DNA from 2 places in the Gordonia sp. UBA7860 genome. Region 2 is predicted to be linked to the other one. Evidence: riboswitches for the same ligand, from Rfam matches in the RefSeq annotation. Region 2 holds a riboswitch; the other holds the start of a gene.
The links. Region 2 has a riboswitch for thiamine pyrophosphate ahead of B3T59_RS01435 (FAD-dependent oxidoreductase). Riboswitches for the same ligand answer to the same signal wherever they lie in the genome.

Region 1: linked by a shared signal. The riboswitch ahead of B3T59_RS06185 (3-oxoacyl-ACP reductase) and the one ahead of B3T59_RS01435 (FAD-dependent oxidoreductase) in region 2 are both predicted to bind thiamine pyrophosphate.

The regions. Positions count from the first base shown of each region.
Region 1 is NZ_DLSO01000043.1:30,893-46,734, forward strand. It holds gene B3T59_RS06140 (bifunctional DNA primase/polymerase) at 1-738, shown strand, start outside; gene B3T59_RS06145 (AAA family ATPase) at 735-1,952, shown strand; gene B3T59_RS06150 (hypothetical protein) at 2,155-2,400, shown strand; gene B3T59_RS06155 (hypothetical protein) at 2,397-3,470, shown strand; gene B3T59_RS06160 (hypothetical protein) at 3,467-3,661, shown strand; gene B3T59_RS06165 (hypothetical protein) at 4,093-4,263, shown strand; gene B3T59_RS06170 (hypothetical protein) at 4,263-4,694, shown strand; gene B3T59_RS06175 (hypothetical protein) at 4,697-4,993, shown strand; gene B3T59_RS06180 (oxidoreductase) at 5,299-6,165, opposite strand; TPP riboswitch at 6,239-6,335, shown strand; gene B3T59_RS06185 (3-oxoacyl-ACP reductase) at 6,329-7,102, shown strand; gene B3T59_RS06190 (hypothetical protein) at 7,126-7,335, shown strand; gene B3T59_RS06195 (GNAT family N-acetyltransferase) at 7,554-8,138, shown strand; gene B3T59_RS06200 (alpha/beta hydrolase) at 8,185-9,162, opposite strand; gene zapE (cell division protein ZapE) at 9,334-10,350, opposite strand; gene B3T59_RS06210 (pyrimidine reductase family protein) at 10,386-11,138, shown strand; gene B3T59_RS06215 (alpha/beta hydrolase) at 11,153-12,766, shown strand; gene B3T59_RS06220 (glycosyltransferase family 87 protein) at 12,856-14,127, shown strand; gene msrB (peptide-methionine (R)-S-oxide reductase MsrB) at 14,171-14,617, shown strand; gene B3T59_RS06230 (haloacid dehalogenase type II) at 14,631-15,317, opposite strand; gene hemQ (hydrogen peroxide-dependent heme synthase) at 15,338-15,842, opposite strand, start outside.
Region 2 is NZ_DLSO01000010.1:25,568-41,409, reverse strand. It holds gene B3T59_RS01445 (hypothetical protein) at 1-298, opposite strand, end outside; gene thiE (thiamine phosphate synthase) at 609-1,319, opposite strand; TPP riboswitch at 1,393-1,504, shown strand; gene B3T59_RS01435 (FAD-dependent oxidoreductase) at 1,501-2,622, shown strand; gene thiS (sulfur carrier protein ThiS) at 2,619-2,816, shown strand; gene B3T59_RS01425 (thiazole synthase) at 2,818-3,633, shown strand; gene B3T59_RS01420 (ABC transporter ATP-binding protein) at 3,767-4,684, shown strand; gene B3T59_RS01415 (ABC transporter permease subunit) at 4,684-5,472, shown strand; gene B3T59_RS01410 (helix-turn-helix transcriptional regulator) at 5,611-8,226, shown strand; gene B3T59_RS01405 (hypothetical protein) at 8,237-9,436, shown strand; gene B3T59_RS01400 (EamA/RhaT family transporter) at 9,424-10,659, opposite strand; partial or broken gene B3T59_RS01395 (carboxylate--amine ligase) at 11,003-12,168, shown strand; gene B3T59_RS01390 (amidohydrolase family protein) at 12,226-13,605, opposite strand; gene B3T59_RS01385 (neutral/alkaline ceramidase) at 13,950-15,842, opposite strand, start outside.

The DNA.
Region 1 (15,842 bases), on a different contig from region 2:
GGGGTGCTCGTGATCGACATTGACCTAGACAAACCCGTTGCCGCGCAGACGATTACCGACCTCGAATCGCAGTTCGGCCCGCTGCCCGCCACGCGGACCGTGCGCACCCCTAAGGGTGGCCTGCACTATTACTACGCGGTCGGTCCGTCGATCCGGTTCCGTGGCATCGCAGGCCCCGGTGTCGACCTGCGTGCCGGTGGCAAGCACTACGTCCTGGCGCCGCCGAGCCGGATCGGCACCGCGCGCTACGAATACCTCGACAGCGACGAGTGGACCCCGGCCGTGGACCTGCCGCTGTCGTGGGTCGCTGGCCTCGAACACCAGCGGCCGGTCCTGCACACGACTCGTAAGCGCGTGCTGCCCACTGCGCTGACCGGTATCGGTGATGTGCAGTTGGAAACGGTCACCCTGGCCGACCTTGGCGACTACCTCGACGCGCTGCCCGCTGGCGCGATGGATGCGGCCATGTCGCGCGCCGTCGAGCCGGTCGCGCTGACCAAGGCGATGCAGGAGGCCGCGCACGCCGCACTCGTGAGCAAGAGCTACCGCGTGATCGCTCTGGCCGCTGAGGGTCACCCCGGCGGACGTGATGCTGTGCAAGCCGTCATCGTTGCGTTCGTCGCGGAGATGGAACGTCGGATGCGTGCCGGGGAGAAGCTGGGACGCGACCCTGAGGACGTCGGCGAGGAGATTGTGCGCGCCGTCGCCACCGCGATTATCAAGGTGGCCGCGTCGTGAGCGCATTCAACGGCCTCAGCGGTGCGGCCGACATGCCCGCGCACGGTCCCGACGACGCGTCGCGTGCTGCCCTGCGCGCGGTCCGTGAGCAGGTCGACGCACTGGCACCCGATGACGACGAGGACTCGTCGACGGTCCGCTCGTGGGAGTGGGACGACGCCACAGCGTTGTCGGCGCCGCTGGAAGCGCGGAACTGGCTCGTACACGGTCTATGGCCCGCTGGCAGCTACGGCGCTCTGGCCGGGGAGAAGAAGACGCTGAAGTCCTACATGGCACTTCTGCTCGCGGTTGCGGTGGCGTCAGACCGGAAGTACCTCAGTGAGTTCGAGGTCGACCACGGCGCCGTGGTCTACATGGCCGCTGAGGGTGGCCGCGATCAGTTCAAGCTGCGCTTCCAGGAGGTGTGCCACGGATACGGCCTGATCGGCAAGGCGCGCAAGCAGATTCAGTTCCACGCCACGAACTACCGTGCGCAACTGGGGTCTGAGGAGTTCGTCGAGAACATCCGCGCGGCGCTGGTCCAGTGGTCGCCGAAGCTGCTCGTGCTCGACAGCCTCTACAACATCCACCCGAGCGGCGTGGAGACCGCGAACCTCTACGACCGTGGAGCCATGCTCGCGGAAGTGTCCGACCTCGTGCGCGAGGTGTCCGGCGGTACCTGCGCGCTGATCATCGTCGACCACTTCAAGAAGTCCACCGGCGCGCTCGATCTGCACAACGTGAGCATGTCCGGCGTCGCTGAGTGGGTGGACTCGTGGGTGCTCCAACGCCACCGTGTGCCGTTCGACAAGGCGAACAAACGCGCACGCCTGGAAGTGGAGTACGGCAACCGGTACGAGTCAGCGGAGTACGGGGTCGACATCACGTTGCCGCCTCATCCCGACAAGGCCAACGGCCGCGTCGGTGCGGTGCGGTGGACGGTCCAGAGCCTTACCGACGCGGACGCCGCCGACGGCCGGACCAAGCGCGAGGACGGCGCGGAACGGATGCGTCAGGACTACCTCAGTCGCATCCGGCACGCCAAAGACGCCGGGATGACCCGAACTGAGTTGCAGAGGGCCATACCTGGTGACAACTCGATCCGGTCGGACGTGCTGAAAGCCCTGGTAGATGAGGGTTTCGTGACGACCGCAAAGGCGAATCGAGGAGGCCGTCAGAAGGTCCAGGTGTACGTCGCGAGTTTTCCTGAAACCGGTTCAGGAGAACTCGCGTGAATATCGGGTCTGAGTTTTCCTGGCCCCCTCCTCGACGAGCAGGAGAACTCAGCCACGGCATCGCATCGCCGCAGGTCACACCCGATAACGAGTTTTCCTGGTTTCAGGAGAACTCAGCAGGAGCCCAGGAGGACCAGGGCAGGCAGTTTTCCTGCCTGGTCCCTTTCCCTAGGGGAGCAGGAATCAGGAGAACTCAGACCCCATGACCGCATCGACATCGGGCACCGGACCCCGAAGCAAGGCACGAGAGAGCGCGATCGACCGGCGTCGGCAGGAGTTCAACGAGTACGTGACGCGGATGCTGACCGACCCGCCGGTCGGGTCGACCTGGCACCCGTTGTTCAGGTGGCCGTCGGACACCGACGAGGCATACGCGGAACGGGTCGCCGACTACGAGCGCAACAACCGACTACCGGCCGACCGGCCGGGGAGAGATGAGGGGATATGACCGACATTCTGAGTACGCCGCCGAGTGACGCGGCATACGCACACGAGGCCACGAGGGTCCGGCCCAACGCTGAGATGAGCCAACCGGGTCGCAAGGAGGTCGCCGAGCACAACAAGCGCGTCATGGCCCAGGCTGGGGATCGGCTGATGGCCTCGACGACGTCGGTTGCGCCGGAGCCTGCGCCGCCGGTCGGTAGTCACCCGCCGGTGCCCGACCTGACGGCCCAGGGGGACATCGGGCAGGCAGTGATTGACCTCCTGAGGTTCGACCGGATCGAGGCAGCGCGCACGCGGACGATGTCACGCGTGATCGAGGAGGAACGCGCGCTGGTCGACGAGGCGCACGGCGACGCACTCGATGCGCAGATCGACGAGTACCTGTCGGCGGCGTGGTCCGCTGCCACGAAGAAGGAGCGTGTGCCCGCGCTGCTCGATCCGATCATCCGGTGGGATGCTCACGAGCGCGTCGTCGAGGACCGTCGACTGATCGGCAAGCGGCTGCGCACCGCGATTGACGACCGCGCGGTGTCCGACGCGCAGGAGGCCGTGACCGGCGCCCTCGACGACATCCACGCGCTCGTGATCGAGGAGGGACAAGGGGCGCTCACGGACGCGGTGCAGGCACACGAACGATTGACCCTGGCCAATCTCGACGTGGACGCCGACGCCGGTGCCCTCGTGGATCGCGGCGACGACGGCGCGCTGTCGGCATTGCGGCTATGGCGCGCGGCCGTCGTGCGCTGGGAGCGGGTGCAGGCCGTCAGGCAGTGGTGCGCCGCTGCCCTCAACAGGGGTCTGATGGTCGATAGGCAGGGGTCCGTGTGCGTGGTGCCGCCTCCTCGTATGCGATCGGGTGAGTGGCTGAGTGAGGTAGATCGGCAGCGTGCCAACGCACCTCAGGCTGAGGTACGCACCCAGGGGTCTGCACAGTGGCAGGGGTCTGCACCCTCGTGGCTCGCAGGCCGTACCGCACACGAGGTGCTGCGCTGGTATGTCCGGCTTGATGCTGGCGACCGGCCGGTGCCTCGTGGTGTGGCCGACCTCGACGATGTGACCGGGGTGTCGGCATGACGAACGAGGACACCTACGATCGGTCATTCGGCCGCTACCTCGATCGAGACATGCGGGACCGGCCGCACACGGCGCAGGAGGCAACCGACGAGCGCGCAACGCGTGGACAGGGCACGGTGGCCGACTCTGACCAGCGTCCTCCTCGTGCGCCTCGTGGCGATGATCGAGGTTTCGGCCGGTATCTGACCTGACCTCGCACGAACGGCCGTCAGCGGCCAACTCAGCCCCGATTACTACGCGCTGGCGTGGTGTCGGGGCTGAGTGCTGTCCGTGGTCGGTGGCAGGATGAGATAGGGGGTGTCACCCCTCCCCGCCTGCGCACGCAAGACCCCGCCGCGTCCTGTCCTCCCGAACGAGGCCAAAGGTTAAAGGCACCCGAAACCGGCCATGACCAGGGCATTTAGACCCTCTGAGGGCCACGCTGACGGCCGTTCGCAGCGTCGTCGAGGTCGAAACCTGCACCCGCGCAACGGATTACGTGGCGCGCTGGCGCACTAATGGTACGGCTGGGAGTAGACCCCGCACGGTTGACGCCAACCGAAACAATTGCGACACAACGGTATTCGCGATCACCGGCGGTATCCTGTCCTCACCGGGGAGCCATACGACAGGAGAACTCGCGATGACCGCACAGGACCACGCCGAGGCGGCCGAAACGATGCTGGCCGACGCTCAGGCGATTCTGACCGCCGACAAGGCATCGGGTCACCAGATCGCACGCGCCGACGTCCTGCTGAGGCTCAGCGCCGGACATGCGGCCGTTGCGCAGGCCGTCGCCGCAGCGGGTGCGTGATGACGCCGAAGCGGGATACGTCGACCACTGGCGCCGATCTGCGCGCGTTCTACGCCTCGTGGGCCAAGGATGAGGGGGTCGACCTCGATCCGTCTGATGTCAGCCTGATCGAGCGGCTATCCGCTGCCACCGACGCGGCGCGCGAGTTGGAAGCGGTCATCGTCCGCAGCGGCGCGGTGGTGCTCACCGAAGCGGGCAACGCCAAACCTCACCCGGCGCTGCCTGCACTGCGCGGACAGACCGAACTGTGCGCCAAGCTGACGACGATGATCGACCGGCGTATCACCGACGCCGCAGCGGGGGACGACGCGGTGAACCGTGGCGGCGTCCGGCCGTTCGAGACACGCGGCATGTACTCGAAAGCGGCCACCGGCGACACCCCGGCCGCTGTCCGGCGACCGGCACGCACCCCGCGCACCAAGCGGCGCTGACGATGGCGCGCAGGAGACCGGCCGCGCTCGCCGTCGTCGAGGACGCACACGACAACCGGCCGGAACCGACGACCGAAGCGGAGCACCTGGCCGCGGTACCGCTCACGCCGTCGACCGACGAGGAGTACGCCGCGGCCTACGACGGACATACGGCCCGGTGCATCACCACGCGGGAATGCTCGTGCAACCCGTTCGCCGAGCACCCGCGCACGGTCGCCGACGCGGAGCGTGTGCCCTGGCCTCACTGGCGCGAGCACCTGGCGCACACGCGCTACCTGGCGAACGCTCGCGGCATCTGATCTGTGCACGCACTGTGCACGCACACACTCCGGTTCACCCCGGTTTCTCGCAGTCCGGCCACGGTTCGACACAACGGCATATATGCAGTTCAATCGGTGTTTCTGAGTTGGCGCCGGTTTGTGCCGGTTTCTCGCAAACGTCGAGATGCGAAAACTGACACGGAAGAGGTCACTGGTTCAATCCCAGTATCGCGCACCATGAGATCCCGCTGTTCGCAGCGGGATCTTTTCGTTTCGCGCCTGGGTCGGTTGTGTGGGATGCAGGGGTACAAAAATGCCCCCGAGGATCCCACGCAACAGCCGATCTACCCCCTCCGGATGGCCTCGACACTACGTTGCGCAATGACTGCCTCATCCAGAGACGCGGGGCGCAAACCATTCGGCCGGCCCGCGAGCTCGTCAAGGAAACTGAGCAACGCCGTTCGGGCGTCTGGGCCGGATGCCTCGACGAGGAGGTCGTCGCCCACCCGCAGAGTCCCGTCGTCGACCCGATAGAGGCGACCGACATCGTCACGCGCCGCCACATGGAATCCCAATGCGACTTCTGCGGACACCTCGACATGGACCTCCGCCACTCCGATATGCAGCAAGGCGCGCCCACCGCTGTCACTCAATCCATCAGTGGCTGAATAGAACTCAGTGTCAATCACCTCCACTCCCGTGTTCGGCCAGATGAGATCAATGAGGTGAGTCAGGTGTATCCCGAGATCGACAAACGATCCCGATCCTCCGCTGCGGGGATCGACCATCCACGACGCGTCGCCGTCGAACACGCCACGACGTCTGCCGTCGTGGCCGAATGTGAACGACGCATGAACAGGAGGCGCGGCAAGGAGCTCCAGGAAGCGCGCGACGGCAGGCACGTGGTGCAAGAAGAAGCCTGTCGCCGCCGGCACGTCACGCAGCGTTGCCGCGACGACCAGAGCTTCGTCCTCGGTGCATCCCAGCGGCTTTTCGATGAAGCATGCGACGTTCGCACTCGCCACCTCGCGCGCCTGCCGCAGGTGAGCAGTGGTGTTTCCGTCCAAGATCACCGCGTCGACGGAGGCGAGAGAGTGAGGTGCCTGGTCAGCGGACATGACGTCGACCATCCCTACGGCGGGATGTGCGTCGAGAGCAGCGAGATGGTCGCTGACGTGGACGTGGGTACCACCCCACAAAAGAACTCGCACGTCTTTACGCTACGAGTTCTCTGCGGTGCGTGCGTCGTGCTTGCGTTCGCCACCCGAGTGCGATCTGATTGCCACAACTGACACGGGGTGCCGACACGAGGTCGGCTGAGATCACACCCGCAGAACCTGCTCCAGTTAGCACTGGCGAAGGGATGGTCCGAAAATGGCTGCAGCGCCATCTCTTTCCGAGCACGTCGTACTGATCACCGGCGCGGGCCGCGGACTGGGCGCAGCGATCGCACGCGCCGCGGCCCGTGAGGGTGCCCGCGTGGTCGTCAACTATCGACGCAGCGCCGACACGGCAGCTGCGCTGGCGGCAGAGCTCGGCGACCGAGCCGTCGCCGTCGAAGCCGACGTGACCGATCCCGGCGCGGTGCAGGCAATGATCGACGCTGCGACAACGCATTTCGGCACCCCGATCACGGCGGTGGTGAACAACGCCCTCCCCGACTATTCGTTCAACGGCGACGCCCGCTCAACGGCCGACACCATTACCACGGCAGAACTCGACGACCAGTTCCGCGGAATCGTCGGCGGCGCATTGACAGTCGTGCAGGCGACCCTTCCGGGTATGCGAGAAGCCGGTAGAGGACGCATCGTCAACATCGGCACCAACCTCGTGCAGAATCCCGTTGTCCCGTATCACGACTACACAGCAGCCAAGGCCGCTCTCCTGGCGCTCACTCGCACGCTCGCCGCCGATCTCGGCCCGGACAACATCACAGTCAACATGGTCTCCGGCGGACTCCTACGCACCACCGACGCCAGCGCCGCGACACCTCCCGAGATCTTCGATGCCATCGCCGCGTCCACTCCCCTGCGGTCGGTCACGACTCCCGAGGAATTTGCCGACGCGACACTGTTTTTCCTCTCACCGGCGTCGCGTGCCGTTACCGGACAGAACCTTGTCGTCGACGGCGGCCTCGTCAAGGACTGAGCGTTGACAGGCATACTGCGAGCATGAACATCGACTATCGCCCGGGCAGTTTTACCGTCGTCGACGCATCAGGCCGCGAAGCCGCCTTCGACGGCGACCAGTACAAGTGGGAGATCACCGACGGCATGCTCATCGTCAACGCCATCACCACCGAGGGCCAGGGCGCTATGCCGTATGAGGTGACCGAACTACGCGAGATCTACGCGGGCTCGTGGCGACTCTCGCTGGGGTGAATCCAACGGTTCGTCAATCCGAGGGTTCGTCGTGGCCAAGGCCTTCCGATCGCCCTCCGACGCCTTAGCGGCGGTCGTAGAATCGTATGCATGACTGCTGATATGACACCCGGCTGCGACAACCCCGACTGCACCTGCGGACCCGACTGCTCGTGCGGCGCCAACTGCTCCTGCGGAAAGAAATAGCGCCGTCTGTGCCACTCGATCCGACCGGCCCAATCACCGCCGAAGCTGCACCCGAACATCATTCCCAGGACAGGTTCATCGTCGACGTCGTGGTCGACCCCTCGCTCGCCGTCGACGTCGCCGAGGTAGCTGCCGCCACCTTCCCCCTGGCCTGCCCGCCACACTCGTCACCCGCCGACATCGCGGGTTTCATCAACGCCAACCTGGCCGAGGCGAACTTCGCTGCGTACATCGCCAGCGACGAGAGTGACGTGCTGGTCGCCCGCACACCCGACGGCACGACGGTGGGCTACTCGCTCGTGCACCACCGGCCACCCTCCGACCCCGACGTCGCCGCCGTGGTCGTCGAGGCACCGTCGTCGGAGCTGTCGAAGATGTACGTCCTCCCCGACCATCACTCGCGGGGACGCACCGACCCGCCCGGACAGTTGTTGATGCGCGCCGCGATCGAGACGGCACGCGATCGCGGCAGCGTTCTCGTCTGGCTCGGCGTCAATCAGGAAAACATTCGCGCACAACGCTTTTACGCCAAGATGGGATTCGAGCGCGCCGGTGTCAAGACCTTCGACCTCAACGGCAGCATCGAGAACGACTTCATCCTGACCCGACGACTCTGATCCCGCAGGCTCTGATCACCACGGCCCAGGCCGCCCGACGGCGCGCTCAGCGCACCGGAACGTCGAGCGCCTTCGCGATCGTCGGCCATGCGCGGTGCAGATCCTGGTTCCAGTAGCCCCATGAGTGCAGACCCTGACGGAAGTTGTAGGTGATCTTCACGCCCGCCCTATCGGCCTTCTGTTTGAAGGCCTTCGTGCACTGCAGGGCGGCACTCTCGAGTGCGCCACCCACTGGCGAAGCAATGCCCGCCACGCCTAGCGAGAGATCAGGCAGTCCGTTGCCGACTGAGACGTAGATCGGCTTCCCGCGTAGCGAGGCGATGTGTTCTGCAGGGTCGTGTGCGGCCCAGAGCGGGCTGGTGATCGGTCCCCACATGTTGTCCGGGTTGCCGCCGCGCGTTTGGACGGTCGCCGCAGTCGCGCGACGGAAATCCGGTGTCCCCTGATCGAGACATCCGCTGAATGCTGCAACGCCCGAATACATTTCGGGATTTCGGACCGCGATCGACATCGCGCCGAGCGCGCCCATCGACAGCCCACCGATTGCTTTCACGCCGTTGGTGTCGAACCGCTTCTCGATAAGCGGCGGGAGTTCTTTGGTCAGAAACGTCTCCCACTGGTTGTTCTTGAGCACGGGGTCGTTCGACCGCCAGTCGGTGTAGTACGAGCCCGTCCCTCCGATCGGAAGCACCACGTAGACCTGCTTGTCGGCCATGAACTTCTCGATGTCGGTCTGGTAGGTCCAGCCGCTCTCGGTGTAGTTCGTGTAGACACCGCCGTCGATTCCGTCGAGGAGGTACAGGGTCGGACGCGGCTTCGAGCGATCGCGCGGCAACAGCACGCTGACCGTGATCCGTCGCCCCATGGCCGCGGAGTATGTCGTCACCTGCGCACGCGTCGCGGTCGCCATCCGTACCGCCTCGATGCGCGACGCATCGGTGGCGACGGCCGGGGCCGCAGACGCTGGCGCCGAAATCGCCACTCCCACAAAGAGTGCCGCGACCAACGCAACAGCCGCCGTCATCACTATCCGCACAAATACCCCCAGGGTCGAGTCAAACGAGACGCCGACGCATCCCGCCCATGAGCGCAGATTCCCGTCCCCCGACACGTCTACACTACTGAGGAGTAAGTAAAGCACGGCCGACTTTCAGTGAACACTCGAACACCGAAAAAGGTGGCCCACCAGACGGTGCTAGCCGATGGCTGATTCCGACGACCGAGACAGCGCGAGGAGTCGTGACGTCGCACGGAGATACTTCTTGCGGTACCCGCCGGCAAGCATCTCGTCGGTGAAGATCTCGTCGAGCTTCCCTCCCGACACGGTCACCGGAATGTCGGCGTCGTAGAGCCGGTCGGCGAGAACGACGAGGCGCAATGCCACCGATTGGTCCTTGGCCGGATGCACGTTACGGATGCCGACAAGGGAGACGCCGTCGACCAACGCCTTGTACTTCGACGGATGCAGCGTACTCAGGTGCTCACAGAGGGCGTCGAAATCGTCGAGGGTCGCGCCGGGCGTCGACTCTACGAGCGAAACGAGGTCGGCGTCGCTGCGCGGATCGGGGGCAGGCGGCAGATCGCGGTGGCGGTAGTCGGGTCCGTCGACGCGGATGGTATCGAAGACGGATGCGAGCTTGCGGATCTCCCGGAGGAAGTCCTGTGCCGCGAAACGCCCCTCACCGAGTTGCCCGGGAAGTGTGTTCGACGTCGCGGCGATCGACACACCTTGCTCGGTGAGTTCGGCGAGCAGTCGCGAGATCAGCATGGTGTCGCCGGGATCGTCGAGCTCGAACTCATCGATGCACAACACCGAGTGATCGGAGAGCCGCTCGACGGCCTGCATGAATCCGAGCGCGCCGACGAGATGCGTCACCTCGACGAACGTCGCGAACGACTTGGGTTCGGGCATGGCGTGGTAGATCGATGCCAACAGGTGCGTCTTGCCGACGCCGAACCCACCGTCGAGGTAGAGCCCGACGCCCTGCTGTTGCTTGTTGCGGGAGAACAATCCCCGTTTGCCACCGCGGACCTTGCGTGCGCGCGTCACGAAGTCGCGTGCGGCGTCGACGGCCTGCGACTGCGTAGGCTCGTTCGGGTCAGGGATGTAGGAGTCGAAGCTGACCTCGTCAAAGGTCGGTGGAGGCACCATCTCATCGATGAGAGCGTCGGGAGACACGACCGGATTGCGGTCGACAAGACTGGCCACCATAACCGGAGCCTAGCGATAGCTGTCGGAAGGACGGGATGCTCTACCTGCAGAAAGCGACCCAGGTCACATTCTCACCGGACAACGACCTCGACGGTCTGGCCGATCTGTACGCCTATCCGTCCGATCTGGAGGGCTCGTGGCTGCGCGTCAACATGGTGTCGACGCTCGACGGCGCGTCGGCGTTCCAGAACAAGTCGGGCGGCCTGGGGGGTGCAGGAGACAAGGCGATCTTTCGGGTTCTCCGCGGTCTGTGCGACGTCGTACTCGTCGGCGCGCGAACCGCGACGGCCGAGGGATACGGTCAGCCTGAACCCGACACCGCGTTCACCGACCGCAGGTCGGCGGCGGGTCAGCCGCCCGCACCACGCCTGGCCCTGACGACGCGGTCGCTGACGATCGACCCCGACTTCGCTCCACTGCGCGATCCCGGCACTGTCGTCATCACCACCGCCGGAGCCGACCCCGCCCGGCGGGCCCGTCTCGTCGACGCCGGCGCCACGCTCGTCGATTGCGGCGATGACTCGCTCGATCCCCACGTCGTCACGAACTACCTCGCCGCCAGCGGGTCCCCACGAATCCTGTGCGAGGGCGGCCCGAGCCTGCTCGGCTCCTTCGTCGACGCCGATCTCGTCGACGAGCTCTGCCTCACGATCAGTCCGAACCTGCTGTCCGGCGACGCGACGCGTATCGCCCACAGCGACAACGACGACGCGGCACTGCACCGTCTGCGCCCCGTGCACCTCCTCACCGACACCGACGGCTATGTCTTCAGCCGGTGGAGCCGTTGACTACGCTCGCCCACATGCGATCTGCGCGAGGCCGACACGGACAACCCCGGCGACCCCGTCACCCCTGGACCGTCGTCATCGGCGCCACCTGCGCTCTCGTCGCGGCGCTCGTCGTGTCGTCGTGCGCAGTCGGCCCCGACACCGGACCAGGACTCGTACCCGCGGGCGACGGCGGCGGCAACCAGTCTCCGGCGTCATCGAGTGCCGCACCACAGATCCCCGCACTGCAGAAGCCGCGCAACGAACTCGACTGGCGCGAGTGCGGTAGCCGGGTCGCACGGGACTACTCGACGACGGCGCCGAGCGGCGTGACCATCGAGTGCGCCACTCTGCCCTCCCCCATCGACCCCGATCGCCCCGGAGACACCGTCGACGTCGCGTTGACCCGGGCCCGGGTGGCCGATACCCCCGCCGACGCTGCGCCTCTGGTGCTGACCTCGGGCTCCGACCTTCCTTCGTCACGCACACTGCTGCTCCTCGCGGGCGGCGCGGGCAAGAAACTCCTCACGAGCAATCCGGTGGTCGCAGTCGACAGGCGCGGGATCGAACGCAGCGGCGCACTCGACTGCCTGACGCGCGACGAACGCTCGACGATCCGCAACAACGGCCTCGGTGGTGGGTCGTCGGACACATCTGCGCGGCTCACACGGCTGTCCGCCGCGGCGTCGACCGCCTCGGACGGCTGCACCGAAACACTTTCTCCTAACCAACTGCATTTCGGCATCTCCTACGCGGCGTCCGATCTGGAATCGCTGCGTGAGCGGTGGGGAGTCGACAGGCTCGGGCTGATCGGCGTGGGCGAGGGGTCAGACGTGGTCATCGCGTACACCGCCCAGTACGGCGGTCGGACCGGGCGCATCATCCTCGACACACCGACGCCCTTCGGCGCGAATGCCCGTGACACCGGCGCCAACGAAGCGACCGGAGTCCAGGCCGCACTGCGAACCTTCGCCCAGCGCTGTTCCTCTCTGCCGTCGTGCGCGTTCGGGGCCAACGGAACCCAGACGATGCAGAGCGTGCTCGACAAGGGGCGCGACGGTCAGCTGGGCGGCATGTCGGACACCGATGCGCTGACCGCGATCACCACGGCACTCGCACTCGCGCCCAACAGTCCCGACGGAATCAACTCGGTGGCATCGGCCATCGCCGCCGCCGACCGCGGAGACACCCGTGCCCTCTCCGGACTCGCCGACGATGCGGCGTCGCTGCGTGAGTCGGACGGACAGCTCGTCGCCGCGTGCAACGACGTGTCCGGACCGATCGGCCAGAACGAGATTCCCGGCCTTGCAACGACCTGGAGCAAGCAGAATCCGCTCACCGGAAACAACTCGGCACTCTCGCTCGGTAGGTGCCTCGGCTGGGCGTCGACACCCACGGTCAATCCGCCGAACTCGTACCCTGTCCCACCGCTGCTGCTCAACGGCACCGGCGATTCGATCAACGGCGGCAACGGCATCTCGACCGTCAACACGGTGCTGACAAAGGCGGGCGCAGACTCGGTCAGCGTGACGTGGGAGGGCCTGGGCTACTCGGTGCTCGCCCGCAGTGACTGCGCTGCCGACGCGGTCTCCGACTACATCGAGCAGGCACCGCTGAGCGGGCCGTCGGAACGCGGTTGTCCGACCTGACCGAGTCCTGCAAAACGCGTCGCAGGATTCCTACGCCGGCACGGCGGGGCCGACGCCGTGTCGGACGCCACTCGTAGTACGGTTCGCGGGTGGCCTCTCTCGACAGGATTCTCTACCCGCAGATGACGGTGCAGCGGATCATCCCGCTGGTGCTGTGGCCGCTCACGATCATGACGGCGATCCACCGGTCGGTGATTCTCGCGATCAACGGCGACCGGACCGACGACTTCACGCCCGTCTACCAGGCCGCGTTGCGGTTCATGAACAACCAGTCGGTCTACAACGAGAATCTCAACACCGTCGACCCGCATTATCTGTATCCGCCATCCGGGACACTGTTGATGGCACCGATCTCGGTGCTGGATCCGCAGACCGCACGCTGGACCTTCATCGGGGTCAGTGTGCTTGCGTTGGTGATCTCGGCGCTTCTTCTCACCAAGCTCTTTGGATACTCACTCAAGTCGTGGGTCTTGCCGACCATCCTGTTCTTCTTCTTCATGACAGAGTCGACGGCCCACACTCTGATCTTCACGAACTTCAATGCCTTTGTGCTGCTTGGCATGTCCGCATTCATGCTCCTGATGATGAAGCGTCAGGATTGGTGGGCCGGTGTACCGATCGGGCTGACCATCGCCGTCAAGCCGGTGCTCGCCCCCCTCCTGCTGCTCCCGCTGCTCAACCGTCAGTGGCGCATCCTGGTCACCGGAATAGCCGTCCCGCTGATCCTCATGGTCATCGCGTGGCCGCTGTCGGCGGACCCGAAAGCCTTCATCGACCGAACACTCCCCTATCTCGGCGAGGCACGCGACTACTACAACAGCTCGATCGCGGGCAACGGCGCCTACTTCGGTGTCGCACCGTGGCTGGTACTCGTTCTGCGCATCGCGTTCGTTCTGATGGCCGTGTTCTCGCTGTGGTTCCTGTACCGCTACTACCGCACGACCAATGAACTGCTATGGCTGACCACCTCGTCGGGTGTGCTGCTGACCACCACGTTCCTCGTGGGCGCGCTCGGGCAGGGCTACTACTCGATGCTGCTGTTCCCGTTGATCATGACCGTCCTGATCCCGGGCTCAACCATCCGCAACTGGCCGGCGTGGCTCGGGATATACGGCTGCATGACTTTCGACTCGTTCTACTCCCGCGAATGGACGGCCTTCGGCTGGATGCTGGAATACAACAAGGTCACCTACGGCTGGTCGCTGTTGATGATTGCCGTGTTCTGCTCACTGCTGTTCCGTTATCTCGACGTGCGGGGACAGGGTGAGGGTTCGCTCCAGCGGCAACCGGAGGTTCCGGCCGCCGAGGCACCGTCGTCCACAGACACCGCGGCTGACCGGACCGTCAGCCAGCCTCGATAACGGGCCAGTGGCACGGCCAATGCGACACTCGTACCGTTGAGTCATGACATCTGAGACTTCTGGAAAGTCGACTTCCGAGAGCCCCGAACAACTGTCGAACCTCACCGACGAGCAGTGGCGTGAACGCCTCACCCCGCAGGAATTCCGCGTGCTGCGGCAGGCGGGCACCGAAGCGCCGTTCGTCGGCGAGTACACCGACACCAAGACCACCGGCGTGTACCGGTGTCGAGCGTGCGGTGCCGAATTGTTCCGCAGCGACCAGAAATTCGATTCGCACTGCGGATGGCCGTCGTTCTTCTCACCGTTGGCGGGCGACGCGATCATCGAACGATCCGACGACTCGATGGGGATGCGACGCACCGAGGTTCTGTGCGCCACCTGCGGCTCGCACCTGGGCCACGTCTTCGCCGGCGAGGGCTACGACACCCCGACCGACCTGCGGTACTGCATCAACTCGATCAGCATGACGTTGGAGCCGGACGACAGCTGACAGGTCGCGCCGATCAGCAGCCGAGCTGATCGGCCAGGTCGTCGAATCCTGTGGCGCGGAAGTCGTCGAGCGAGTTCGGGGTTTCGTCTTTGTGCACCGGACCCCACTCCCGCGGACGTTCGACGTAGGCGGTGCGCAGTCCGCACGCGCGCGCCGCGTCGAGATCCCACGCGTGCGTGGCGACCATCAGGACGTCTGACGGCTCAACCTGCATGAGGCGAACGATCCCGAGGTAGACCTCCGGCGACGGTTTGTAATGCCGCCACAGGTCGGCGCCACCGAGGAAATCCCAGTCGAATCCGTTGTGTTTGGCCATCTCGGCGAGTAGCGCCACGTGTCCGTTGCTCAACGCGGAGACGATGAACTTCGACGTCAATCGGCGTATTCCGCCCGCCGCGTCAGGCCACTCGGGAATTACGTGCCAGGCGTGGACGGCCGCGTCCAGCCGCGCCGGGGTCGCCGTGATGTCGTACGAGTCCCGCAGCAATGCGTCCAGTGACTCGCGGTGGATGTCGTCGAGCAGTGTCCACTGCCTGGCACCCGATTCGATCAGCTCCAGCGAGGGCGCGTAGGTGTCTCGCCAGTCGTTCGCGAGCTGTGAGGCGCCGACGGTCGGAAACTGTTCGGCCAGAACAGCACTCACACCCGTATGCCAATCGGTGACGGTGCCGAACGTGTCGACGGCCAGGACCTTGACCACGTGCCCTCCTCGTTCGTGAACTAAGGCAGCGCGTCGACGAGGTCGACGACCTCGACGCGTGGTCCCGTGAAGAACGGAATCTCCTCGCGCACGTGACGGCGAGCCTCGGTGGCGCGCAGATCGCGCATCAGGTCGACGATCCGGTGCAACTCCTGAGCCTCGAAGGCGAGCAACCACTCGTAGTCTCCGAGCGCGAACGAAGCAACCGTGTTGGCCCTGACGTCCTTGTAACCACGTGCAGCCTTGCCGTGTTCCGCGAGGATCGTCCGACGCTCCTCGTCGGGGAGCAGATACCAGTCGTAGGAGCGCACGAACGGATAGACGCAGATGTACTTTCCTGCCTCTTCACCGGCGAGGAAAGCGGGCACGTGGCTCTTGTTGAACTCTGCGGGCCGGTGCAGCGCCGCTGCGCTCCACACCGGATCGCACGCCTGGCCGAGCACCGTCTCGCGGCGGAATCGGCTGTAGGCGGCCTGCAACTGCTCGATGTGCTCGGCGTGCCACCAGATCATGAAGTCAGCGTCG
Region 2 (15,842 bases):
CGCCCGTCGCCCAGCACTGCCGACGATCGTGTTCGCACAGCAGGAACGAGACGTTTCGATCGTCGAGTCGACGCTGGTGCAGCCGAACGATCTGAACAGAAACTCCCAGGTCGTGGAGGATTGAGGTCATCGCGCCGACCGGTCCGGCCGCCGTCGCGGTCATCGACATGATCCGGTCGTCGTAGGCGATGGTTGCTCGGCATTCGACCATGTCGCCGGGTGCTGGGGCGACGGTCCACGACCCGAGTCGGATCGCACCGTTGGTTGTGTACTCGTCGACGAATTGCTGCCAGGTCATGCCGGCTGCCTCCTGACGGATTCCGTTGGGGAGTGCATGGCCGGTCCGCTGCCAGAGAGGATCTGCGCCATTGCTGTCACAGCATGGTGCAGAAAAGTGAAGGTTGTGCATCGCTGAAGGTCATTTCGGTCGAAGATTCGATGACCGACGAGCGCACGACGACCCCGCAGCGGGGGGTCGGTCGAAGCTAGACCCCGCTGCGGCGAACTACGAGGAGGCTCGGCGCGCACAACATGGTGACGTTCACTTTATCGCTGCGCACCCCAGGCGACGCAAGTGGGTTTCGCCTGCGTGTACTCCCCGGGGCGTGTCAGGTGAGTCCGGCTCGCAACTGAGAGGCTGCGGCAGACGGGTCCGACGCCGACGTGATCGCACGCACGACGACAATCCGCCGCGCGCCGGCCTCGGTGACCTGCGGGAGTCGTTCGGCGTCGACGCCGCCGATCGCAAACCACGGCTTGCGGCGGTGCGGGTTCTCGGCGGATTCGTTCGCCGCGACCTCACGCACCAGGTCGAGACCGGGTGCCGGACGCCCCGGCTTGGTCGGCGTGGGCCAGCACGGGCCGACACAGAAATAGTCGACGTCGGGGTCGGCTTCGGCCGCTGCGGCCTGATCGACATCGTGGGTCGACTTCCCGACGAGCACATTCTTGCCGACGATCCGACGCGCCGCGGCAGGCGGAAGGTCATCCTGACCCACATGCAGGACGTCGGCCCCGGCGAGCGTCGCGATGTCGGCGCGGTCGTTGACGGCGAGCAGGGCACCGCGCGACTGAGTGATCTCGCGCAGCACGGCGAGGATCTCCAATTCCTCACGCGCCTCGAGTGCTCCGAAGCGCTTTTCGCCCGCAGATCCCTTGTCGCGCAACTGCACGATGTCGACGCCGCCTGCGAGCGCAGCGTCGACGAACTCGGCCAGGTCGCCGCGTTCGCGTCGGGCGTCGGTGCAGAGATAGAGGGTCGCGGACTCCAGTCGCTTGGCGCGTGCGTGGTGGGCGGTCACGATCGCCAGCGTAGCCATGCGTGCTGTGGCGGAAGCAGGGGCAAGGGGGGAAGCAGGGGTCAGGGGGAAGCAGGCGCAGCAGTAAGGTGGATTCGACAGACACGGGAGCCCGCGGATCGGCGGGCTGAGAGTGCGGGACGCCCCCGCTGACCGTCGTACCTGATCCGGGTCATGCCGGCGAAGGAAGGATCTCGAGAAGTTGACTGTTGCAATCGACACCCCCGACCTCGCTGTCGTCGGCGGCGGAGTCATCGGACTGACCAGCGCACTCGCAGCGGCGGACGCGGGCATGCGAGTGGTGGTTTACGACGCCGGACCTCAGCAGCGGGCCTCACACGTCGCGGGCGGCATGCTCGGCTCGCTCGGCGAGGGGCTGCCGGGCGAGGAAGCGCTGCTTGCCGCGACGTCGACATCGGTCGCGCAGTGGCCGACCCTGCTGGCACGCCTCGGCGACGACGCCGTAGAGGACTCCGGTGTAGAAGACACCCGCGAGACGATCGCGACGGCTGCCGACTCCCTGTTCGTTGCGACGACGGCAACCGATCTCGAACACCTCACGCGTCTGGCCGAAAAGGTCTGGGCGCCGGCGCTGGGTGCCGGGCGTGAGATCCGAGCGATCGGCCCCGCGGCCATCCGCGAGTTGGAGGGCGCGCTGACCTCACGGCTGCGCGGCGGGTTCGTCGCACTGGGCGAGGGTGCCGTCGACAATCGCCTGCTGCTCGCCCGGCTCCGCGGTGCACTGCGGGATGCCGGCGCGCACCTGCGGAACGACACGATCACCGACCTCGACGACGTCGCGGGTCGGCAGGTGCTGCTCGCGGCCGGGGCCGGCGTGCCGCAGCTCTGGTCCGGCGCGCGCATACACGTCGCGAAGGGCGAGATCCTGCGGTTGTCTCGCACACGCTGGTCGGTGCCGCCACCGAGTCACGTCGTGCGTGCCAGAGTCGACGGCCGCACGGTGTACCTGGTGCCCCGGGCGGACGGAATCGTCGTCGGCGCAACACAATACGAATCCGACGAGCCGGGCGCAGAGGTTGCGGGCGTCCGCGACCTGCTCGACGATGCGCTCACGGTGATGCCGGGACTCGCGAGCTACACACTCGCCGAAGTCGGTGTGGGATATCGCCCGTGCTCGGCAGACGGGCTGCCGCTGATCCGTCGTATCGACGAGCGAGTGCTGGTTGCGGCGGGGCATGGCCGCAACGGGATCGTCCTCGCGCCATACACCGCGCATCGGGTCCTGGAACTGTTGCAGCACAACGATGTTCAGCAAGAAGTCAGTCGCGAAGATGACGTGTACGGATACGAGGAGGCACGGTGAGTTTCACTGTGAACGGAGAGCGTCACGAGTGGGACGCGCAGCCGACCGTCGACGCGCTCGTCCGAGGTCTCGGACTGCCCGACCGTGGCGTCGCGGTCGCCGTCGACGGGGCAGTGGTACCGCGTGGACGATGGGACACGGTTGTTCCGCCCGACGCCGTCATCGAAGTCGTCACGGCTGTGCAGGGTGGTTGAGATGGGTTCAGCAGCAACCGACACGTCGACACAGGATTCGGGCGGACTGCAAATTGCCGACCGCTACTTCGGTTCCCGACTCATCATGGGCACCGGTGGTGCGGCGAACCTCGCGGTACTCGAACGGGCACTCGTCGCCTCGGGCACCGAACTGACGACCGTCGCGATGCGACGGATCGACGCGGGATCGACGACCGGGGTGCTGGATCTGTTGCGGCGCTTGAAGATCGACGTGCTACCCAACACCGCCGGGTGCCACACCGCTGCGGAGGCGGTGCTGACGGCGCAACTCGCCCGCGAAGCCGTCGAAACGTCGTGGGTGAAACTCGAGGTGGTCGCCGACGACCGCACGCTGCTACCCGACCCCATCGAACTCGTCGACGCCGCACGACGACTCGTGGACGACGGCTTCACGGTGCTCGTCTACACCAACGACGACCCGGTGCTCGCGGCACGACTCGCCGACCTCGGCGTCGCCGCCGTGATGCCGCTCGGGTCGCCGATCGGAACCGGTCTCGGGATCTCCAATCCCCACAACATCGAGATGATCGTCGAATCGGCGCAGGTGCCGATCATCCTCGACGCCGGCATCGGGACCGCAAGCGACGCCGCACGGGCGATGGAACTCGGTTGCGACGGCGTGCTCCTCGCGTCGGCCGTGACCCGCGCCGACGACCCAGAGCGCATGGCGAACGCGATGCGCCACGCGGTGATCGCGGGCCACCTCGCCGCCGGGGCGGGCCGCATCCCGACGCGTTTCTGGGCGCAGGCATCCTCGCCGGGCCGGGCGGTCTCGACAGGCTCGACCAGCGGATAGGCGCCCGCGCCGGCGGATGTGGCCTGTTCCGCTGATTGAGCCGGCCGCGAGCGGAGCGAGTTGCCGAGTCGAAATCATCAGCGGCGCGGCAACCCCGTCCAGCGGGTAGCCCTCGATTGCTATGGTCGAGGCAATGCTTGCCGCGGCCGATCTGACCAAGACCTTCGGGGGCGTGACCGCCGTCGACCACCTGAGTTTCACCGTCGCGCCGGGGCGCGTGACCGGATTCCTCGGGCCCAACGGGGCGGGGAAATCCACGACTATGCGCATGATCCTCGGCCTCGACCGGCCGACGTCGGGAACAGCGACCGTCGGGGGCCGCCTCTATCGCGAACTCGATCATCCGCTCCGCCAGGTCGGCGCGTTGCTCGACGCCAAGTGGGTGCACCCCAACCGAAGCGCGCGCAATCATCTGCGGTGGATGGCCGCGAGCAACGACATCCCGGTGGGCAGGGTCGACGAGGTGCTCGAGATGGTCGGTCTGACATCCGTCGCAGACCAGCGGGCGGGCGGATTCTCGCTCGGTATGTCGCAGCGGCTCGGGCTCGCGGGCGCACTGCTCGGCGATCCGCACACTCTCGTCTTCGACGAGCCGGTGAACGGACTCGACCCGGAAGGCATCGTCTGGGTCCGCAACTTCATGCGGGCGCTGGCAGCAGAGGGCAGGACGGTGTTCGTATCGAGCCATCTGCTCACCGAGATGTCGTTGACGGCCGACCACGTGGTCGTCATCGGCCGCGGCAGGCTCATCGCCGACTGCTCGATCTCGGAGTTCACTGCGCGGGCGCGCCCCGTGGCCCGGGTACGTACCCCGCAACCGGCGGAACTCCACCGGGCACTCGAGGCCGCTGGTCTCGCGGTGACCCCGGTCGCCGGACAGGACGGCCGGACGTATCTCACCGTCGCCGACGCCACCACCGACCAGGTCGGCGATGTCGCGGCGGCTGCCGGAATCGGGTTGCACGAGTTGGTGTCCGACACCCCGTCGCTCGAAGAAGTCTTCATGGCAGCCACAGCCGAGTCGATCGACTATCGGGGAGGGCAGCACTGATGGGCGCGGTTCGGGCTGAACGCATCAAGCTGACCAGTACCCGTGCGCCGTGGTGGTGCATTGCGGCGGTCGTCGTACTCGGTCTCGGTATCGCGGGACTGATCGCGCTCGTGACCCGCGGTGCAGGCGGGGTCGCTGATCAACCCGAGGGCGCAGCCACCGACGGATCGTTCGACCAGAGCAGCGCGGCGTCGGTGTATCTGATCGGTGTGAACTTCTTCGGAGTCGTCATCCTGATGATCATGGCGGTACTCGGCGTGACCACCGAGTTCCGCTTCGGGACCATCCGCACGTCGTTCCTGGCAACCCCTCGTCGCCAGAATGTGTTGTGCGCGAAGGCGCTGGTGTACGTCGCGTTGACGTTTGTCGTCGTCGTGCCGTTGTCGTTGTGCAGTGTTCTGCTCGTGAAGGCGTTGAACGGCTCCGCCGGTCTAGACCTCGGCAGCGAGCACGTGATCAGACAGATCTGGGGTACAGCGGTCTGGGCGGCACTGTGCGTCATCGTGGGGATCGGTGTCGGTGCCATCGTGCGGCAGACCGCGGGTGCGGTCTCGGTGGTGCTGGTGTGGATGCTCGTCCTCGAGAACGTTGCCGCGGCCCTGCCGGTCGTCGGACGTCGAATCGGACCATTTCTCCCGTTCCGCAACGGCTCTCGATTCCTCGACGGTGACTTTCCCGGCGATGGCTACCACTGGAATTCGTGGGTTTCGCTGATCTACTTCGGTGTCTTCGCGGCGATCGTCTTCGCAGTCGGCGTGCTTCTGGTGAATCGACGCGACGCCGGGTAGCAGACCCGACAGACCACCCAAACCCTTTGGACCACCCAAACCCTTTGGACCAGCGAGACCCGTCGGGTACTCCGTTCAGGGGACAGCCTTGTCTCGTCGTGTCGGAGAGTCGCAGGTCAGTGACTAAACTCGTGACCCATGCAAGGCACTTGGCCTCTGATCGAGCGGGAGCAGGAATTCCGCACGATCCAGTCCGCGCTGAATCCGGGGGGTTCGGTGTGTGGGGTGGTGCTGACCGGCGATTCGGGAGTCGGTAAGACGACGCTCGCGCGGCTGGTCACAGCGGGCACCGAAACCGGGGTGCGCTGGGTTGCGGGTACCGAGTCTGCCCGCTCGATTCCACTGGGGGTGTTCGCACACCTAGTCGGTCCCGCGGTGTCGAGCGACCCGGTGACCTACCTGTCAGCAGCGCGCGAAACCCTTCTCGCAGAGGGCGATACGATCATCGGAGTCGACGACGCGCACCTCCTCGACGAGTTGTCGGCGACGCTGCTCCATCAACTCGCCATCGATCGCGCAGTGCAGATCGTCGCGACCGTGCGCAGCGGTGAGGCCGTACCCGACGCCGTAACCTCGCTCTGGAAAGACAATCACCTCATTCGAATCACGTTGTCGCCGTTCACCAAAGAGCAGAGCGTCGAACTCATCGAGTCCGTCCTCGGTGGCCAGCTCGAAGAGCATTCCGCAGACCGTATGTGGGAGGCATCCGGCGGCAACGCCCTGTTCCTGCGACACCTGGTCGAAGGTGCGCGAGCTGCGCGGACCCTACGGCAGGTCAATGGCGTGTGGCAGCTTCGCGGACGTGCGGCGATCACCTCCGAGCTCGCGTCGCTCCTCGCCGGACGCGTCGAACAACTGCAGCCCGACGTCCTCGCCGCACTGAAGTACCTGAGCCTGTGCGAACCGCTCGACATCGACGTGCTGTCCGACCTTGCCAGCGAGGAGGCCGTCGAACAAGCCGAGATCGACGGCCTCGTCCGCATCACGCGCGACGGCCGCAGCCTCAATGTCTCGTTCCACCATCCGCTGTTCGGCGAGGTCATCCGGCACGGCCTCGGCCTCGCGTCGTCGCGTCGACTTCGCGGTGCACTCGTCAGAGCACTCGATTCGCGTCCCAAGGACACGCCCGCGGCGCGGATTCGCCTCGCCGACTTGGCCCTTGAAAGCGACGTCGGTGCCATCGACCCGTCACTGCTCGGTTCGGCGGCCCGCGACGCGCTCAACTTGGCACAGGTCCCGATGGGCGAGCGGTTCGCGCGTGCGGCAATCGCCGACGGCGGCGGCGCAGACGAGGCGGAGCTGCTCGCCCGAGCGTTGATGTGGCAGGCCCAACCCGACAAAGCCGAGCAGCTACTTGCGCAGTACCGACTAGGCGATCTCGATGAGATCAGAGCCACCCGCATCGGCGTCCTGCGCGTCGGAAACATGTTCTGGGCCATGGGAGATTCGAAACGCGCCGACGAACTGCTGGACGAAGTCCGTGCGCGCGTCACCGAACCCCTACTCACGCCGATCGTCGACGCGATCGGGTCGGCGTGTGCGCTTTTCGAGAACGATCTCGCGCGGGCGGTCGAGCTTTCCGACGATGTACTCGCGGCGTCATCTCCGCTGCCCTGGGCAGTCGAGTGGGCGGCGTTCGGCGGCATGCTCGCCCGCGCGCTACAGGGACGCGGCGACGACGTCGCGCCGCTTGCGGCCCGGGCACGTGACGCTGAGGCGAAAACCGATGGGATGCTGCGCTTTCCGGCGGGCATCGGCGAGGTACTCGCACTCACGCTCACCGGCCGCCTCGAGGACGCTCAGGTCGCAGCACAGCGGTACGCCACGTTCGCCGACACCGCGCAATACCTCGGCTGGGCGATGGCGGGAGAACTCGTCGCCGCTGTCGACCTCGCGCGCGGAAAGTGCACCGCCGTCACACGACGCATCGAGCAGACCCTCGCGACGCTCGACACCGACGAATACTCGGCAACCTGGAACTTCCCCGCCTACCTGTTCCTCATCGAGTCGCTGTCGGCAATGGGATTACCCGACGACGCCGACGTCGCGCTCACCCGAGCCCGCGAGCAATACGGCAGGCAGGTTGCGGTGTTCGGCCCGATGCTCGGCGTCGCTGCCGCCTGCCAAGCCGCATCCACCGGGATGATCACCACCGCGATCACCCTCGCCAATGATGCGGCCGAGCAGGCTCGTGAGACAGGGCAGTTCGCGGTCGAAGCCGAATCACTGCATGCCGCTGCACGTTTCGGTGACACGTCCGTGGCGGACAGACTCGCTGAACTCGGCGACATCGTCGACGGTCCGCTCGTCGGTCTCTACGCGCGGCACGCGCGGGCAAGTGCCGATGGAGACGGCGTCGAACTCGATCTGTGTGCTGCGGATTTCGAGAAGCTGGGCTACCTGTTGTCGGCAGCCGACTCGGCCGCGCAGGCAAGTGTGTTGCACGACAACGCTTCACACCGTTCCGCGACGGTCGCGTCGGCAGCGATGGCCGATCGTATCTCGGCGTCGTGCGGAGGCCTGCGAACGCCTGCGCTGCAGCGTGCGGCGCAACCGTTGCCGCTCACCACGCGCGAACGCGAGATCGCCAACCTCGTGGCTGCCGGACTCTCGAACAAGCAGATCGCCGAGCGCCTCGTGGTGTCCGTGCGCACAGTGGAGGGGCACATCTACCGTGCCTGCGTGAAGCTCGACGTGACCGACCGCGCCGACATCGCGGCGATCCTCACCCAACAGCGGGCGGTCGGTACCTAATCTGGTGGACGTGGGCAACACACGGCCCGGAGCCGAGAGCGACCGCACGCGGTGGGGAAGCGGACTGCGACAACTGACGGCCGCCGAATGGCATGTCATCCGAGGTCGCGATCCCGACCTCGACGCCGTCGAGATTTCGGAGTTCTCCGGTCCGCTTCTCGCCGGTGGACTCGTCATCGCGATCGTCGGGGTCCTGCGGCTCGTCGGAACACGTCTGTCGGATAGCGCCGACAGCCTGTTCGGACCACTGATCGGTTCCTTCGCGCTGGCGGCCGTGTGCACCACCACGATTGCGTGGCTGCTGAGCGCGCTGATCTCCGGACTCGTCGTGCTGATCGTCTACGACGTCGGTCCGAAGGTGGCGAGCGCAGCGACCGAGGGTGCGATGCGCGGCTCATTCGCCCGGATCGAGGGCGCGGCCAGCTCTGTCACGCTCGTCGCACTGATCTCGGGGCTGATCTCGTTGGCAATCGGATTGCCGAGCATGGCGTCGAGCGACGACGAATCGTCTGTCATAGAGGAACTGCTCTCCGTCCAGGTCGCGTGTCTGCTCCTGGTGTTGATGTTGGGCTTCACCGTCGAGTCGATCAGGACGGCTGCGGAGATCCTTGGCTCCCAGGTCAGGGTCATCGGATGGCTCGGCTCATTGGCGATCGTGCTGATCTCGTTCTATCTCGCGTCGAGTGCCGGCCCGTTCGCGCCGGTCAAACTCACACGCAACATCCTCGAGGCATGGCTGCCCGCCGAGGTCGACGGCGTGTCACGAGCGCAGGTGATCTCCGACGTCATGCCCAACAACAGCTACCTGTGGTCGATGCTGATCATCGCGCCGTTCGTGATCATCATGTGGTTCGCCACCGCGTGGCGACTCGGCGCCATCCGCAATCTGCGCGCCGCCGTGCGCGTTGCCGCGGGCCAGGGGGAGGCAGGGCTGGACCAGGGGGACAGCGGCAAGGGGGACAGCGGCAAGGGGGACAGCGGCAAGGGGGATAGCGGCAAGGGGGACAGCGGCAAGGGGGATAGCGGCAAGGGGCACAGCGGCAAGGGGGATACGGGGCTGCGGGACAGCGGGCCGGGCGATATCGCTCTTGCGGCAGGCGCCCAGGTGGTGGGTGCTCAGGCGGCAGACGGTCAGGAGACGGGTGCTCGGGAGTCGGGCGGTCGGGACGCTGGCGCCCAGGAGGTCGAGGACACCGATCAGCGCGAGTAGCGCTGCGAGTGCTGCCGGTCGTCGAGGTCGACGTCGGTGAAGTCGATGTCCGACCTCGCCACCGAGCCGTCACCAGCGCTGCGGCCCTGAGCACCGCTGCGGCCATCATCACCGCTGGGGTCCTCGTCGTTTTCGTCGTCGAAGTCATCGTCGTCGAAGTCATCGTCGTCAAAGTCGGCGGGCGCGAATCCGAACGAGTCGATTTCATCGGATGCGGTCATATCTGAGCGCAACTGGCCGCTCTCGAACTCGTCGCTTTCGAACTCGCCCTCGTCATACTCGTCGTCGAACTCATCGTCTTCACGCCCGCGACGCCACCCGCCCTTCATCGGGGGTGCCTCGCCGAAGTGGTCGGGATCTCCGGACCCGTACCAGGCGACAAGCACCGCACCCACGACAGCTCCGACGAAACCAACCAGCGCAAGCCAACCGAGGCCCGGCTTGGCCTGATCGCCGAGGAACATGACGCCGATAAGGCTCGGACCTGCCGTTTCGCCGACCACGAGCACTGCGGTGACGCCATTGACAGCGCCGAGCTGCAGTGCGACGGTCTGCACGAAGAATCCGACGGCTCCCGCGACCGCGATGGTCCACGCTGCGGGATCGAGGAGCAGTCGGACGGGGTCGAAGGGATGGATGCCATCGAGGATGCGCACCGCGATGGCGATGACACCGAACAGCAGGCCTGCGGCAGCGCCGCCTGCGATAGCGCCGTGTCGGCCGAGTCGGTACACCGACAGCAGCGCCAGCACGCTCAGGACGATGGTGGCGAAGAACAACAGCCAGTGGAATGAGTAGCCCCCGGAATCGCCCGTCTGATGCGACGACGACATACCGAGAAGGCACAGCGAGAACACGACGAGCCAGATGGCGACCCAGTCGCGGGTGTGCAGCGCAATGTTGAGCATGATGGTGCCCAGCAGTGCGGTGATCACCAGGTTGGCCGAGACGATCGTCTGCGACAAGAACAGCGGCAGGTAGCGGGCGGCGACAGCGCCGCCGGCGAATCCGACAGTCACCAGGACCGTACCGAGGATGAACGCAGGGTCGACGAAGGTCGACGCCGTGGAGCGAAGTGTCGGCCCACCTGCGGCGTTGGTGGTCTCGATCCCCTCATCACGCTCGGTCTGCGCGGCACGACGAGCCCCGAGGGCGCGCAGCACCGTCGACATGCCGTAAGCCACCGCGGCGAGGCTCGCCGCGATGACGCCGATGAGGAACATGCGACCTACCTCTCGTCCTGTTCGCGATTCGTTATCCGGTCAGTCCACTCGCTTCGCGCCCCGTGGACGGGAGCTGAGGAGTCGTCTGGCACAGGCTCGTGCAATCGCTGGCGGTCGTGTAATCACAGCGGTTGTGCGATCGCCAGTGGTCGTGCAGTAGAGACTCCCCCGATAACCACAACTCATCGGTTAACGGTCGGCAAGCGAGTTATTATTCCGCTCTCAGTATCCACTGAGGTACCGACAATCCCATCGGCGCCCGTCTCGAGGTCTATCGCCGCCGATCCGAGGACTGTCATGCCGCCCGCGTCGGAGGGTTGGGACAACTGACTAGACTCGCGATGTGGCGACATCCCCGAAGAAGCACGTCCTGATCACCTTCGGCCGCTCTTTCCTCACGCTGAACCTGGCGAGGCTGATGTCGGCGGCAGGTCATCGGGTGACCGTCGTCGACAGCATTCCGATCGGTGTCAGCCGCTTCTCCAACTCGGTCGACGCATTTCACAAGGTGCCCGCACCGAAGTTCGAGCCCCGCGACTACTGCCGCGAACTCGCTCGCATCGTCGTCGACGAGAAAGTCGACATGGTCATTCCCATCCACGAGGAAACCGACATCCTGTCGATGATGGTGGGACGTTTCCCCCGGAGTGCGAAGTGTTTTTGTCCGACTTCGACACCGAGAACAAGCTGCACAACAAATACGACTTTCAGCGCGAGCTGGTCTCCCTGGGCATCCCGACACTGAAGTTCGCGGTCGTCGAGGGACCCGACGACGCCGCAGCCCTCGACTTCGACGTTCCGTTCGCGTTCAAGCAGTGCTACTCGCGCGGGTCGCAGAAGGTACACAAGATCACTCCCGGACAGAATCTCGATTGGGTCGAATACGATCCGACGAATCCGTGGCTGGCCCAGGAGTGGATGGAAGGCAAGCGGTACTGCACCTACTCGGTCTGCCGCGATGGCAAGGTCAACGCGCACGCCACGTACCCCGTCAGCTACGCGATCGGCGGCAGCTCGTGTCTGTCGTTCACCTCCATCGAACACCAACCGATCCTCGACTGGATCACCGAATTCGTTGCGGCGCAGAGCTTTACCGGGCAGGCCGGGTTCGACTTCATCGAGGGTACCGACGGCAGCATCTACTGCATCGAGTGCAACCCGCGGTCGACGAGCGGGATCATGATGTTCCGCCCCCACAACGACGTACCCGCGGCGTTCTTCGGCGACAACGACGACCTGATCGTGCCCGACTCGGACGTCGACCGCATGATCGGCCTCGGCATGCTGCTCTACGGCTGGACAAAGGCATCACGCCAGGGGCGGTCGATGCGCCAGTTCTGGAAGGACTTTCACTCCTACGAGGACGTCATCTTCGAGCGTGGAGACATGAAACCCGGAATCATGCTGCCAGTCGCCTACGCGTCGATCCTGCGTGACTGCCGCCGCTACCACGTCGGTCTTGCCGAGGGTTTCATGCACGACCACGAATGGGACGGCCACCCGATCTGAGCTACGCCGGGCCGCGAAAGCTCACACACTGCGCAGAAAATCACACCGCTTGAGCCGTCACACCGCGTCGGCGTCGACCTTGTCGCCCCCGACGTAGACCTCCGCGATCGCAGGTTCGCGCATTCCCATCAGGAGCGCGAAAAGTGTTTGGTCGCGCGCTCTTTGCGGGTCGTCGTCGCGAACTCCGTTGCGTAGCATCCGTTCCAGCGGCGGCCATTGCTGTGGGTCGATCACCAGGAAGTCGGCCTCCTTGCCGACGTCGAAGTTGCCGAAGCGTGATTCGGCGTCGAGAGCCCGTGCGCCTGCGAGGGTTCCGCTGAACAACATCTGCGCCGGATGCATTGCGACGCTTGCCTCGCCGGGCTCGGAGATGTGCACCTTGTAGGCGTCGCCTGCGACCTTCGAGATGAGCCATTCGTCGCCACCTCCGCAGTCGCTGCCCAGCGCGATGGTCACGCCCGCGTCGACGGTGCGGTTCCACGGCATGGTGCCCGAGCCGAGGAACAACTGCGACGTCGGGCAGTGCGCGATCGACGTGCCGGTCTCTGCCATCCGGGCCAACTCTGCGTCGGTGCAGTGGACGCAGTGGGCCAGAACGGTGCGTCTGCCGAGCAGGCTCTCGCCCCCGACGGCCGAACCGGGGAGGAACTTGCCGTCGTAGGTGTCGAGGTAGCACTCCACGTCGAAGAGTTGCTTTACCAGGTCGACCTCGCCGGTGCCGGGCCGATTGTTCTCGTTGAGGTGCGTGTGGACGTAGACGCCGCGGTCGCGTACCTGTGCGTACAGCTCACCGAGCGCCGCGAGGGTCTGCGTTGTCACCGACAGCGTGAAGCGCGGCACGATCGCGGTGAGTAGCCGAGCGGTGTCGGGGTTTCCGGTGTCGGCCGCGTGCCACCGGTCGATCTCGGCGGTTGTCAGTGCAATCGCGTCTGACTCCGAGGTCATCAGCGGGGCAGCCGAGTCCGGGCCCTGGGTCTGGATGCCGCGACCGCTGACGATGCGCAGCCCGGCGCGCCGGGTCGCCTCGAATAGTTCGTCCTGCGCCAGGGGGAAGGCCGAACCGAACACCATTGCGGCCGTGGTGCCTGCGGCGATCCTGGCGCGGGTGAAGTCGCGCGCGATCGTGCGGGCGAACACCGGGTTGGCCAGTCGCGACTCCGCGGGAAAGATGCAGTTGTTCAGCCATTCCAGCAACTGGCCGCCGCCGTACGCGTTGAGCTCGTAGGTCTGCGGAAAGTGCACGTGAGCATCGACGAATCCCGGAAGCAGGAAAGCATCGCCGTGGTCGACGACGACGTCCCCGGGCAGCGCGGACAGTTCGTCGAAGGGGCCGCAGAAGTCGATCAACCCTTCGGCGGTGATGACCAGCGCACCGTCGGGGATGTCGACGAGCGCTGAGTCGGCCTCGGAGACCGTCGGCGAGCCTGCGATGTGCATGATGCGTCCCCGATGGACACGACGATGTGTTCCCGTGCCACGAATCGGTGCAGTGCCGGGATTCGCTGCGGTGCCGGGATTCGCTGCGGTGCCGGGATTCGCTGCCGTGCCGGGGCTTGTCACGTCGGGGGCATTCACGCGCACAACCCAACCACAGGTTCGACGGTTCGGCCTGTCGGGCCGTGCGTCATCGCGCCGGGCCTGTCATCGCGTCGGGCCTGTCATCGCGCTGGGCCTGTCATCGCGCTGGACCTGTCATCGCGCTGGACCTGTCATCGCGCTGGACCCGTCATCTCGTCAGGCCCGTCACCTAGTCAGGCCGGTCATGCTGTGCGGCCACGGCATCACTTCACGTCAAAGGCGGGACTCGTCCCGACGAACGACGACAGCGCGCCGCCGGCCCGCTTGACGTCGCCGAAGTACCGGATGCGGTGGCGCCCCGAAACCCCGGAGCCGGTCGTCCAACGGATGGTCACGCTCGACGCCGTCGAACTGCCGGCCGGCCGCTTCCAGGCGAGTTCGGTGCCCCAGGTGTTGTCGTCGGCGGCCGCGACCCAGCGACCCGCCTCGTACCGTTCGACGACGAAGTAGCCGTCCTTGGCCGCGCTGCTTCCCTGCCGCACCCTGTGCACCTTGTTGGAGGGGTGTGCGCCGCAGAACTCGACCGACACCGTCTCACCGGACCGGTATGAGGTCTTCGGTCCACGCACGACGTCGCCGAAGCGTCGACCACTGATGGGGGTATCGGCGGGTACCGGGGTCAGCAGATCGGGTTGAGGTCCGCGCTGGTCCGGCGGCTTCGGGCCGCGCGATGACGGCTTCCCGGCTGCCATCTCGCGTGCGAGCCTGTCGAATTCCTGCATGTATGCGCACAGGGTATACCGACCGAAGAGGGTCTCGCCGCCCTCGTACTGCTGGGAGAGGTACTCCTCGGGAGTGGTGACGTACTGGCTGTAGCCGTTCGAGTATCCCTGCAGCAGAACGTTTTCCAGTGGCAACGAGAATGCCGCCGCCACGATCCGACGCACGCGCAGCCCCGCGGTGATGGTGAACTCGGCGGGTGCTGCTGCGAGCACCAGATCGCCGATGCGGATCAGCTGGATCGGCAGAATCTGCTGAATCCACGGGTGAGGCGGCATGTAGCCGAGGGGGAACAACGGCAGCTTCGGTGCTTGGACCTGCTGAACCCATTCGGGCGGAGTGACTTTCGACGTCGCGCCGAGCGCTGCGGCGAAGGGCAGTACGGTGCCCTCCTTGAGGAAGGAGAGCTGGCTGCGCGTGTTGTCTTCGGTGCTCGTCGCCGCCGCTGCGGCACCCATGATGGCGGGGCTCGTACGTGCCGCGCGTCCATCAGGGGTGTAAGCGCCGTCGATCGCGATGTCGGAAAGGTTCAGAAAACGGTAGGCGTAGGACAGCCCGCCGGTCAGCGAGCGCGCCGCGGCGAATGCTCGTTCGCCGGCCTTGAACTGTCGCTGTCCGATGATCGTGCAGTTGGCGCGGTGATCCTCGGTCGGCCCGGACGGATGTAGTTTGCGCACAGCGAGATTCGGAGTCATGTCGCCTGCGTTGGTCTGCGGGAACGATGCGACGACGTCGGGGTTGCTCTGCTCGGCGAGGTACGACGCGTAGCCCTTGTTGTCGATCGAGATCAACGTATTGGCGTCGGTCAACGACGTGCCGTGTGTGGCGAACCAGGTGATCTCGCCGATGACGTTGCCGCCCTGACGAAGTCGCAGCGAAGTGACCTGCGGATCGATGTGCTCGGGGAAGTGTCGACGATCGGGAGTCGGATTGTTGACGAACGCCTGCAGCGATCGGTTGGCGCTGGCGTCGTGTAGCTCGGAATGCCCGAGTTCGAGTGTGCCCGGCGCGAGCGAGTGGTGGGCAGCCACGATTGCGTCGACGAGGCCAGCCACCTCAGCGCGGTAGGAGTTCTCCCGATGACCCAACGCTGCAAGCGTATACGCGTAGTCCCAGGCGGTTCCGCCGCACGTGTTGTGGTTGTGAGTGGCGTTGAGATTGACGTTGTCCTCGGTGTAGAGGTTGCCGAATCGTTGGCGCAGTTCGTCCATCACGCCTACGCGGTGGGACTCGAACAGGCAGGCCAGATCGGCGTTGACGAACACTATGCGCTTGCCCGACGCGGCGTCGGCGATGATGTAGGCGCGCGCCCACACGCGTTGCAGCAGACCGGTGGCGACCTGGCTGAGGTCGGAGTAGCCCATCATTCCCTGGCC